Leptothrix cholodnii SP-6: one gene and its partner. The protein of the gene in region 2 binds, or shares a complex with, the protein of the main gene of each other region. Links are inferred from orthologs where the notes say so. Each region holds a gene or a part of one and is shown on either strand. Other genes may lie near its edges.

What was found.
Region 1: the proteins of LCHO_RS02980 (region 2) and eno are in contact, whole or in part, in a solved structure (PDB 2FYM), measured with the Escherichia coli proteins. The link is inferred for Leptothrix cholodnii SP-6 from one-to-one orthologs.

Annotation. Positions count from the first base shown.
Region 1 is NC_010524.1:1,254,267-1,258,533, forward strand. The notes cover bases 1,407-4,267. They hold eno (phosphopyruvate hydratase), read right to left. Parts: upstream 3,549-4,267; coding sequence 2,265-3,548; downstream 1,407-2,264. Other genes in these bases: glcF (glycolate oxidase subunit GlcF), read left to right, coding at 1,407-1,903; ftsB (cell division protein FtsB), read right to left, coding at 1,974-2,258; kdsA (3-deoxy-8-phosphooctulonate synthase), read right to left, coding at 3,662-4,267. Also shown: glycolate oxidase subunit GlcE, read left to right, coding at 1-631; more of glcF, read left to right, coding at 647-1,406. UniProt on the Escherichia coli protein: Catalyzes the reversible conversion of 2-phosphoglycerate (2-PG) into phosphoenolpyruvate (PEP). It is essential for the degradation of carbohydrates via glycolysis.
Region 2 is NC_010524.1:636,678-643,257, reverse strand. The notes cover bases 1-3,767. They hold LCHO_RS02980 (Rne/Rng family ribonuclease), read right to left. Parts: upstream 3,378-3,767; coding sequence 201-3,377; downstream 1-200. Other genes in these bases: nagZ (beta-N-acetylhexosaminidase), read left to right, coding at 1-97. Also shown: LCHO_RS02975 (RluA family pseudouridine synthase), read left to right, coding at 4,230-5,198; LCHO_RS02970 (HAD family hydrolase), read left to right, coding at 5,218-5,877; LCHO_RS02965 (Rieske (2Fe-2S) protein), read left to right, coding at 5,918-6,298; LCHO_RS02960 (S49 family peptidase), read left to right, coding at 6,351-6,580. UniProt on the Escherichia coli protein: Endoribonuclease that plays a central role in RNA processing and decay. Required for the maturation of 5S and 16S rRNAs and the majority of tRNAs. Also involved in the degradation of most mRNAs.

The DNA.
Region 1 (4,267 bases), 620 kb from region 2 along the record:
GGCGCTGGGCGTGATCTGCGAGGTCTCGCTCAAGGTGCTGCCGCGGCCGGTGGCGAGCACCACGCTGCGTTTCGAGATGGACGAGGCGCAGGCGCTCGCCAGCCTCAAGGCCTGGTGTCGCAAGCCGCTGCCGATCAGCGCCAGCGCCTGGAGCCGCGGCGTGCTGTGGCTGCGCCTGAGCGGCGCGCAGGCGGCGGTGGCGTCGGCGCAGCGCACGCTGGGTGGCGAGCCGATCGCGGACGACCTGGCGCAGCGTGGCTGGCTCGACGTGCGCGACCAGAACCACCCGTTGCTGGTCGACGTGCTGCCGCGCGGGCGGCGGCTGTGGCGCCTGTCGGTGCCGCCGCACACCGGCCGGCTGGCGCTGCCCGGCGCGGTCGGCGACAGCCTGGTCGAGTGGCACGGCGGCCAGCGCTGGGCCCTGAGCGATGCGCCGCCCGCGCTGGTGCACGCGCTGGCGGCCGAGGTCGGCGGCCATGCGCGCATCTGGCGCGGCGCCTTGGCCGGCGACGCCGTGCAGCCGGCGCTGTCCGAGTTGTCGGCGCCGCTGCACGCGGTGCACCAGCGCATCAAGGACGCCTTCGATCCCCTCCATCTTTTCAACCCCGGCCGGCTGGCTGCGGGGCTCTGAGCCAGGCACCGAGCGATGCAAACCGAACTCTCCCCCCGATACGCCGGCACGCCCGACGGCGACGCGGCGCAGGCGATCCTGCGCAAGTGCGTGCACTGCGGTTTCTGCACCGCCACCTGCCCGACCTACCAGCTGCTGGGCGACGAGCTCGACAGCCCGCGCGGGCGCATCTACCTGATCAAGCAGATGCTCGAAGGCCAGACGCCCACGCGCAGCACCCAGCAGCACCTCGACCGCTGCCTGACCTGCCGCAACTGCGAGAGCACCTGCCCGTCGGGCGTGCCCTACGGCGAGCTGGTCGAGATCGGCCGCCGGCTGGTCGACGCCGAGGTCGAGCGCCCGCTGGCCGAGAAGGCGCAGCGCTGGCTGCTCAAGGAAGGGCTGACGTCGCCGCTGTTCGCGCCGGCCCTGAAGCTCGGCCAGATCGTGCGCCCGCTGCTGCCGCAGGTGCTCAGGAACAAGGTGCCCGAAGCCGGCCCGCGCGACGCCCGCGGCTGGCCGCAGCGCAGCCACCCGCGCCGCATGCTGATGCTGGCCGGCTGCGTGCAGCCGACGATGGGCCCGGGCATCAACCCGGCCACCGCGCGGGTGCTCGACGCCGCCGGCATCCAGGCGGTGACCGCGCCCAAGGCCGGCTGCTGCGGCGCGATCCGCGATCACCTGGGCGACCACCCCGGCGGCCTGGCCGACATGCGCCGCAACATCGACGCCTGGTGGCCGCTGATCGAGCCCACCGACGGCTCGGCGCCGGTCGAGGCGCTGGTGATGAACGCCTCGGGCTGCGGCGCGACGGTCAAGGACTACGGACGCCACCTGGCCACCGATCCGGCCTACGCCACCCGCGCCGCGCGGGTCAGCGCCCTGACGCGCGATCTCAGCGAGCTGCTGCCCGAACTGGTGCCGCAGCTCAAGCCGCTGCTCAACGACGTGCCGCGCCACAAGCTGGCGCTGCACCCGCCGTGCACGCTGCAGCATGGCCAGAAGCTCAAGGGCGGCATCGAGGCCGGCCTGCGCGAGCTGGGTTTCGAGGTGCACCTGCCGGCGCAGGAGAGCCACCTGTGCTGCGGCTCGGCCGGCACCTACTCGGTGCTGCAGCCCGAGCTGTCGTATCAGCTGCGCGACCGCAAGCTCGGCCACCTGCAGGCGCAGTCGCCCGAGGTGATCGTGTCGGCCAACATCGGCTGCATCTCGCACCTGCAGAGCGGCTGCGCGACGCCGGTGCGGCACTGGGTCGAGGTGCTGGACGACGCCTTGCAGGCCGTGCCGGCGTGATCCGCCTGCGCCCATGAAAAAAGGCGCCGGTTCGCGGCGCCTTCTCGTGTGGCCGGGGCCTTGCGGCCGCTCAGCGGGGTCGGGTGTACTGCACCAGGATCTCGTCGGGACGGATCATGCCCAGCTCGCCGCGGGCCTTCTCCTCGATGGTTTCCTGGCCTTCGCGCAGGTCGCGAACTTCGGCGGCGAGGCGCTCGTTGCGCATGCGCGCCTCGATGTTGCGTTCGCGCTGCTCCTCGACCTGGCGATCGAGTTCGATCACGCGTGGCACGCCGCTGTGGCCGAACCACAGCTCCAGGTGCACCAGCCCGAGCAGGACTGCCAGCACCAGGGTGATGCCACGCACGCCGAACACGGGCGATCAGCGCAGGTTGTAGAAGGCCGCGCGGCCCGGGTACACGGCCACGTCGCCGAGGTCTTCCTCGATGCGCAGCAGCTGGTTGTACTTGGCCATGCGGTCGCTGCGGCTCATCGAACCGGTCTTGATCTGGCCGGCGTTGGTGGCCACGGCGATGTCGGCGATGGTGCTGTCCTCGGTCTCGCCCGAACGGTGGCTGATGACGGCGGTGTAGCCCGCGCGCTTGGCCATCTCGATGGCGGCGAAGGTTTCGCTCAGCGTGCCGATCTGGTTGATCTTGATCAGGATCGAGTTGGCGATGCCCTTCTCGATGCCTTCCTTCAGGATCTTGGTGTTGGTCACGAACAGGTCGTCGCCGACGATCTGCACGTTCTTGCCCAGGCGGTCGGTCAGCAGCTTCCAGCCGTCCCAGTCGCCTTCGGCCATGCCGTCCTCGATCGAGATGATGGGGTACTTGTCGACCCAGGCGGCCATCATGTCGGTCCACTCCTGCGCGGTCAGCGACAGGCCTTCGCCTTCGAGGTGGTACTTGCCGTCCTTGTAGAACTCGCTGGCGGCGCAGTCCAGGCCCAGGGCGATCTGCTCGCCGGCGCGGTAGCCGGCCTTGTCGATCGCTTGCAGGATCAGCTGGATGGCGGCTTCATGGCTCTCGACGCTGGGGGCGAAACCGCCCTCGTCGCCCACCGCGGTGCTGATGCCCTTGTCGTGCAGGATCTTCTTGAGCGCGTGGAACACCTCGGCGCCCCAGCGCACGGCTTCGCGGAACGACGGCGCGCCCACGGGGATGATCATCATCTCCTGCAGGTCGAGGCTGTTGTTGGCGTGCGCGCCGCCGTTGATGACGTTCATCATCGGCACCGGCAGCTGCACTGCGCCCATGCCGCCGAAGTAGCGGTACAGCGGCAGGCCGGATTCTTCGGCCGCGGCACGCGCCACGGCCATCGACACGGCCAGCATCGCGTTGGCGCCCAGGCGGCCCTTGTTGTCGGTGCCGTCGAGGTCGATCAGGGTCTTGTCGAGGAAGCTCTGCTCGGCCGCGTCCAGGCCCAGCACGGCTTCGCTGATCTCGGTGTTGATGTTCTTGACGGCGTTGAGCACGCCCTTGCCGAGGTAGCGGCTCTTGTCGCCGTCGCGCAGCTCGATGGCTTCGCGCGAGCCGGTGGACGCGCCGCTGGGCACGGCCGCACGGCCCATGACGCCGCTTTCCAGCAGCACGTCGCATTCGACGGTGGGGTTGCCGCGGCTGTCCAGCACTTCGCGGCCGACGATGTCTACGATGGCACTCATGGGTCTACTCCGGTTTCTATCGATTGTTGGCGCGCGCATGGTGCACCAATGCGGTTACTGCGTCGCAACAGCGTGCGTCGACGCGACAGCTGCGCGCGCTACCTTGCACACCCTCAGCAGCTGAAATCGTTTTCCAGCAGGGGTCGGGTCTTGACGACGCGGTCGAGCGCCACCAGCTGTTCGAGCAGCGTCTTCATGTGTTTCAGGGGCACGGCGTTCGGGCCGTCGCTGAAGGCCTTGGCCGGATCGGGGTGGGTCTCCATGAAGAGGCCCGCCACGCCCACCGCCACGCCTGCACGCGCCAGCACCGGCACCATCTCGCGCGCACCGCCGCTGCTGCCGCCCAGGCCACCGGGCTTCTGCACCGAGTGGGTGACGTCGAACACCACCGGCGCGCCGGTGTTGCGCATCTCGGCCAGGCTGGTCATGTCGGCCACCAGGTTGTTGTAGCCGAAGCTGACGCCGCGCTCGCAGGCCAGGAAGCGGTCTTCCGACAGGCCGGCGTCACGCGCGGCGGCGCGGGCCTTGTCGATGACGTTCTTCATGTCCCAGGGCGCGAGGAACTGGCCCTTCTTGATGTTGACCGGCTTGCCCGACATCGCCACGGCGCGGATGAAGTCGGTCTGGCGGCACAGGAAGGCCGGCGTCTGCAGCACGTCGACCACGCTGGCGACCTCGGCCACCTGCGACTCGTCATGCACGTCGGTCAGCACCGGCAG
Region 2 (6,580 bases):
CGCCCTGCTGCCGCAGACCCCGCCGCTGCCGTGGGACGAGCTGATGCACCACGCGCCCTACCAGCGCGCGCTGGAACTGATCGGCGAGCCGGGCTGAATCCCGGCGCCCGCCGCCACAAGAAACGACAAAGCCGCCACGGCGAACCGTGGCGGCTTTTTACTGGGGGCCGCGGATCAGCGAACCGCGGCAGACGCGACGATCAGTGCGTCGAACCGGTCTCGAACGGCAGCTGCACCTGGCCGAGGTTGCGGCGGGTCTCGACCAGCACCAGCGGGCCGTCGTCGACCAGCACCACCGGCTTGATCTCGCGCGGCACACGCACCGGCTTGGGTTCGTTGGCGATCGCCTCCTGAACCTGGCGCACCTTGTCGGCGTTGCTGTTGACCCACTCCAGGCCGGCACCGCGTGCGATCTCGGCCAGCGTGTCGAGCGGCAGCGCATAGGGCTTGACGACCACCGTCGGCGCGGGCTCGAACGAAGCCGCCGGCACGGGCTGGGCCTCGATCACCACGGCCGCCGGCGGTTGCACGACCGGCGCAGCGATCACCGGAGCAGCCACGGGGGGCACCTCGGCAACAGGCTCGGCCACGGGCTGAACCGCCATCTGAACGACCGGCTCGGCGACCACGGCTTGCGCAGCGACCGCGGCTTGCGCAGGCAACTCCTCGCTGAACTCGGCGGCGGTGACGCCGCTGACCACTTCAGCGCCTTCGGCGGCTTCGGTTGCGTCAGCACCCTCGACACCGTCACGGCCACGACCACGGCCGCGGCGACGGCGGCGGCCGTCGCGCTGGGCCTCGGCCGACTCGGCGTCGACCGGTGCGGCGGCGCTTTCGTCCTGGGTCGACACGCCGACAGCACCTTCGACGGCGACCGGCGCATCAGCCGCAGCCGCGACGGGCTGTGCCACGGCGTCGGTGCTCAGGCCTTCGGCGCCTTCCGGACGCTGCTCTTCGCGGTCACGGCGGCCACCTCGACCACCACGGCGGCGACGGCGGCCGTCGCGCTCGGCGTTGGCCGCGTCGCTGCCGTCGGTCGAACCGGGCTGGGTTTCCTCGAAACCGCTGTTGGCCGCTTCGGCCAGGTTGCTGGTGTCGACCTCGGCCACAGCGGCGACGGGCGCCGGAGCGGGACGACGTTCACCACGCGGCGGGCGCTGCGTGGCGGGGGCATCACCCTCGCCCGCGACGACCTCGACGTTGCGCTCGCGGCGCTCGCCATTGCCGCGTGATTCGCCACGAGATTCACCCCGCGACTCGCCACGCGGGCGACGCTCGCCGCCGGCTTCGCGCGGCTCACGGGCTTCGCGCGGTTCGCGCGGTTCGCGGTTCTCGCGGCCCTCACGCGCTTCGGGCTTGATCGCCTCGGCGCGCGCTTCCTGGCGCTCGGCACCGCGTTCAGCGCCACGCTCGCCATTGCGTTCACCGCGACGGCCACCGCGCTCGCCACGCTCGGCCCCGCTGCCGTTGCGCTCGCCACCCCGCTCGGCGCCGTCACGACGGCCACCGCGGCGATCGCCACGCTCGCCCTTTTCGGTGCGCTCACCGCGCGAACCGGTGGTCTCCTTGGCGACGACCGGGGGCGCGACGGGCTCGGGAGCGACCACGACCGGCGCAGCCGCGCCACCGCCGAACAGCTTCTTGATCCAGCCGAAGAAACCCCCTTCGGCCGGCGCGGCCGGGGCAGCGACCGGCGCGGCAACGGGTGCGGGCCGAGCCACGGCCACCGGTGCGGGCGCGGGCGCCGGCTCGGGCTTGGGCGCGGCCACCGGCGCGGGCTGATCGGGCAGCACGCCCTTGATCAGCGGCTCCTGCTTGGCCTTGAGCTTCTCGCGACGGGTGATGCCGACTTCGTCTTCCGGCTCCTCGATCATCGTGTAGCTGGCCTGGATGTTCTCCAGCCGCGGATCGTCGTGGCGCAGGCGTTCGAGCTTGTAGTTGGGCGTCTCGAGGTGCTTGTTGGGCACCAGCAGCACGGTGGTGCGCTGCTTCAACTCGATCTTGGTGATCTCGGTGCGCTTCTCGTTGAGCAGGAAGCTGGTCACCTCGACCGGCACCTGCACGTGGACCGCCGCCGTGCCTTCCTTCATCGACTCTTCCTGGATGATGCGCAGGATCTGCAGCGCGGAAGATTCGGTGTCGCGGATGTGGCCGGTGCCGTTGCAGCGCGGGCAGGTGATGTGGTTGCCTTCGCTGAGCGCCGGGCGCAGGCGCTGGCGGCTGAGTTCGAGCAGGCCGAACTTGCTGATCGAGCTGAACTGCACGCGGGCACGGTCGGTGCGCAGCGCGTCGCGCAGCCGGGTCTCGACCTCGCGGCGGTTCTTGCTCTCCTCCATGTCGATGAAGTCGACCACGATCAGGCCGCCCAGGTCACGCAGGCGGCACTGGCGCGCGATCTCGTCGGCGGCTTCGAGGTTGGTGCGGGTGGCGGTTTCCTCGATGTCACCGCCGCGGGTGGCGCGCGCCGAGTTGACGTCGACGGCGACCAGCGCCTCGGTGTGGTCGATCACGATCGCGCCGCCCGACGGCAGGTGCACCGTGCGCGAGAACGCGGTCTCGATCTGGTGCTCGATCTGGAAGCGGCTGAACAGCGGCGCATCGTCGCGATACCGCTTCACGCGGTTGGCCGTGTCGGGCATCACGTGCAGCATGAACTGACGCGCCTGCTCGAAGATGTCGTCGGTGTCGATCAGGATCTCGCCGATGTCGGCGCTGAAGTAGTCGCGGATCGCACGGATCACCAGCGACGACTCCTGGTAGATCAGGAACGCACCGCGGCCACCCTTGGACGCGTCGTCGATCGCGGTCCAGAGCTTGAGCATGTAGTTCAGGTCCCACTGCAGCTCTTCGGCACTGCGGCCGATGCCGGCGGTGCGCGCGATCAGGCTCATGCCCTTGGGGTAGTCGAGCTGCTCGAGGTTTTCCTTGAGCTCTTCGCGCTGCTCGCCCTCGATGCGCCGGCTGACGCCGCCGCCGCGCGGGTTGTTGGGCATCAGCACCAGGTAGCGGCCGGCCAGCGACACGAAGGTGGTCAGCGCCGCGCCCTTGTTGCCGCGCTCTTCTTTTTCGACCTGGACCAGCAGTTCCTGGCCGTTGGAAATGACGTCGGAAATCTTGGCGTCGCGGACGCTGACGCCTTCCTTGAAATAGCTGCGCGAGATTTCCTTGAACGGCAGGAAACCGTGGCGGTCTTCGCCGTAATCGACGAAACAGGCCTCCAGCGAAGGCTCGACGCGGGTGACGACGGCCTTGTAGATGTTGCCCTTGCGCTGTTCGCGGCCCTCGATCTCGGTCTCGAAATCGAGCAGTTTCTGGCCATCGACGATCGCCAGGCGCCGCTCTTCGGGCTGCGTGGCATTGATCAGCATGCGTTTCATGCGTTCTCCTCGTACCTGCTCCGCATCGCGGCAGCAGAGTCATGCAAACAGTCGCTCGCAGGCCGGAACCCGCGAACAACCCCTGTTTGATGCCTGAGAACAGCGCAGCCCGCCCGAGAAGGAATCGCCCTGGACTGCGCGTGGCGGCCCCACGAGAGGGCCTGTGCGAGGCGGGGAAGCCTCAGCAGCGCAGCGTTGGCGCGCGTGCAGACAAGACAGACCCCGATTCGGCCCAATCCGGCTCGCCGTGATGCCGTCCATCGGACAGGCAGGGCACGGCCCCCACGCCTCCACCACGCGCAGCGAGCGCGCAGCTCGACCCGGCGCGCAAGGCGCGTCCGGTCGGCGAGGGACGGGGATGGAAGGGTTCGGCCATGGGATGGCGTCTGTTGTCGCAACACAAACTGCAGCACCATCAAAACAGGGGCGCGGCAATCTGCCGGGCGCCCCTGTCGGACGGATGCTGCAGTCTTGAAAACCTTGACGTGGGGTTCAGACTGCGAAGTCTCTGGCGCGCCGCACTCGCATCCGCCAACTCACCTTGGGAGCCGGCACCATGCCAGACGCGTCGCACTGCATCAGCGTAAGCCGGCCGAAACGACATGCACCGTGTGCACGCCATCGGGGCCGGCACCGCGTCAGAAACTGCAGGCGCTCGATTCATCTGCTCGGCTCACCTCGAAGCCCTTAGGGCTTGCCCGGCGGCCACTTCGGCACGGCGGTGATACACCGCCGTTAAACTCAGACAAATCAAACACTTACAGCGCGAACGTGGTGCAAAGGATTATAGGGGTAAAGGCCAGGCCGGCCGGCGGCAGAAAAACAGCCGACAAAGTGCCGGCGTCAACGCCTGTGTCGGTGGTCGCCACCGCCTCGCCCCAGGTGCGCCATTTCCAGGTCGACGAGGCCGGCGCCGGGCAGCGGCTCGACAATTTCCTGATGCGCGAACTCAAGGGCGCGCCCAAGACGCTGGTCTACCGGATCATCCGCAGCGGCGAAGTGCGGGTCAACAAGGGCCGCGCCGGCGCAGACACCCGGCTGGCGATCGGCGACGACGTGCGGGTGCCGCCGCTGCGTCTGTCCGAACGGCCCGATCCGGCCGAATCGACCGTGCCGCCGCGCGAGTTCCCGATCCTGCTCGAAGACGAGCACCTGCTGGCGATCGCCAAGCCGGCCGGCGTGGCGGTGCACGGCGGCTCGGGCGTGAGCTTCGGCGTGATCGAGCAACTGCGGCGCGCGCGGCCGCAGGCGCGTTTTCTGGAACTGGTGCACCGGCTCGACAAGGAGACCTCCGGCATCTTGCTGGTGGCCAAGAAACGCAGCGCGCTGACGGCGCTGCAGGATCAGTTCCGCCAGCGCGACACCGGCAAGACCTACGCAGCCCTGGTCATCGGCGACTGGCCGGAGAACAAGAAGGTGATCGACGTGGCGCTGCACAAGTACACCGACGCCGGCGGCGAACGCCGCGTGCGCGCGGTGGCGGCCGACCACCCCGACGGCCGGCGCTCGATCTCGCTGGTGCAGGTGCTGAAACGCTTCGACGGCTACACCCTGCTCGACGTCACCATCAAGACCGGGCGCACGCACCAGATCCGCGTGCACCTGCAGCAGGCCGGCCACCCGATCGTCGGCGACGACAAGTACGGCGACTTCGCGCTCAACAAGGCGATGGCGCGCGGCGAGGCGGTGGCGGGCTGCCGCTTCGAGCGCATGTTCCTGCACGCGCGCCGGCTGGCGTTTGACCATCCGGCCAGCGGGGAACGGATCGAGCTCGAGGCGGCGCTGCCCGCCGAGTGCGCGACACTGTTGGACTCGTTCTGAACCCCAACCCACCACCGCCATGCGCCGACGCCAGTACGACCTGATCGTGTTCGATTGGGACGGCACCCTCTTCGACTCCACCGCACTGATCGTGCGCAGCATCCAGGCCGCCAGCCGGGATCTGGGCGTGGCCACACCGTCGGATCAGGACGCCGCCTACGTGATCGGCCTGGGCCTGCAGGAAGCGCTGCAGCACGCCGTGCCGGGGCTCGCCGAGGAACGCTATCCCGAACTGGTGCAGCGCTACCGCCACCACTACTTCAAGGACCAGCACGCCATCACGCTGTTCGACGGCGTGCCCGAGCTGCTGGAGGCGCTGCGCGAGCGCCAGCACAGCCTCGCGGTGGCCACCGGCAAGAGCCGCCGCGGGCTCGACGAGGCGCTGCAGATTTCCGCCCTGAACCGCTACTTCGACGCCACCCGCACCGCCGACGAAACCCGCTCCAAGCCGCATCCCCAGATGCTGCAGGAGCTGATGGCCGAGCTGGGGGTTGAACCCGAGCGGACGCTGATGATCGGCGACACCACCCACGACCTGCAGCTCGCCAGCAATGCCGGCGCCGCCAGCGTCGCGGTCTCCTACGGCGCACACGAGATCGAGCAGCTGCACGAACACGCGCCGCGCCACGTCGCCCACAGCGTGGCCGAACTGCGCAGCTGGCTGCTGCAGCACGGCTGATGCGCTGCGCCACCCCGATCGCCCACGCACACCGACGACCATGAGCCCCGTCCCGCCCGCACAGGATCTCTGCCCCTCCGACGCCCTGGCCGAAAGCGGCAAGGCCCATGTCTTCGACCTGCTCGAATACGGCAAGCCGGTGCGCGGTTTCGTGCTGCGTTTCGAGGGTCGGGTGGTCGGCTACCTGAACCGCTGCGCCCACGTGCCCACCGAGCTGGACTGGAAAGAAGGCGAGTTTCTCGACGGCCCGCGCGAATGGATCATCTGCTCGATCCACGGCGCCACCTACGACCCGCGCACCGGCTACTGCGTGGCCGGGCCGTGTGCCGGACGCTCGCTCAAGCCGCTGCAGGTGCAAGAGCGTGACGGCAGGGTGTATTGGTATCCTCGCGAAGACTTGGCGCCGGCCTTCTGCGACTGAACCCAGCGACTGAAGTGCGATCTCCCGTCTGCGCCACCCTCACCCTCCCGACATGAGCTCCGAAGACGACACCCCGACCTCGCCCGCCACACCGGTGCCCGAGGCGTCCCGCCCTGCCGCGCCGAGCGTGGCCCCTGCGGCCCCGAGCGCACGCAGCGCCACCGACACCGTGCTCGAGCAGTTTGCCCACGAGTACATCCGCGAGCGCCGCAACGCCAGGCGCTGGAGCCTGACGCTGCGCCTGGGCTGGCTGCTGCTGTTCGCCCTGGTGGCCTGGGGCCT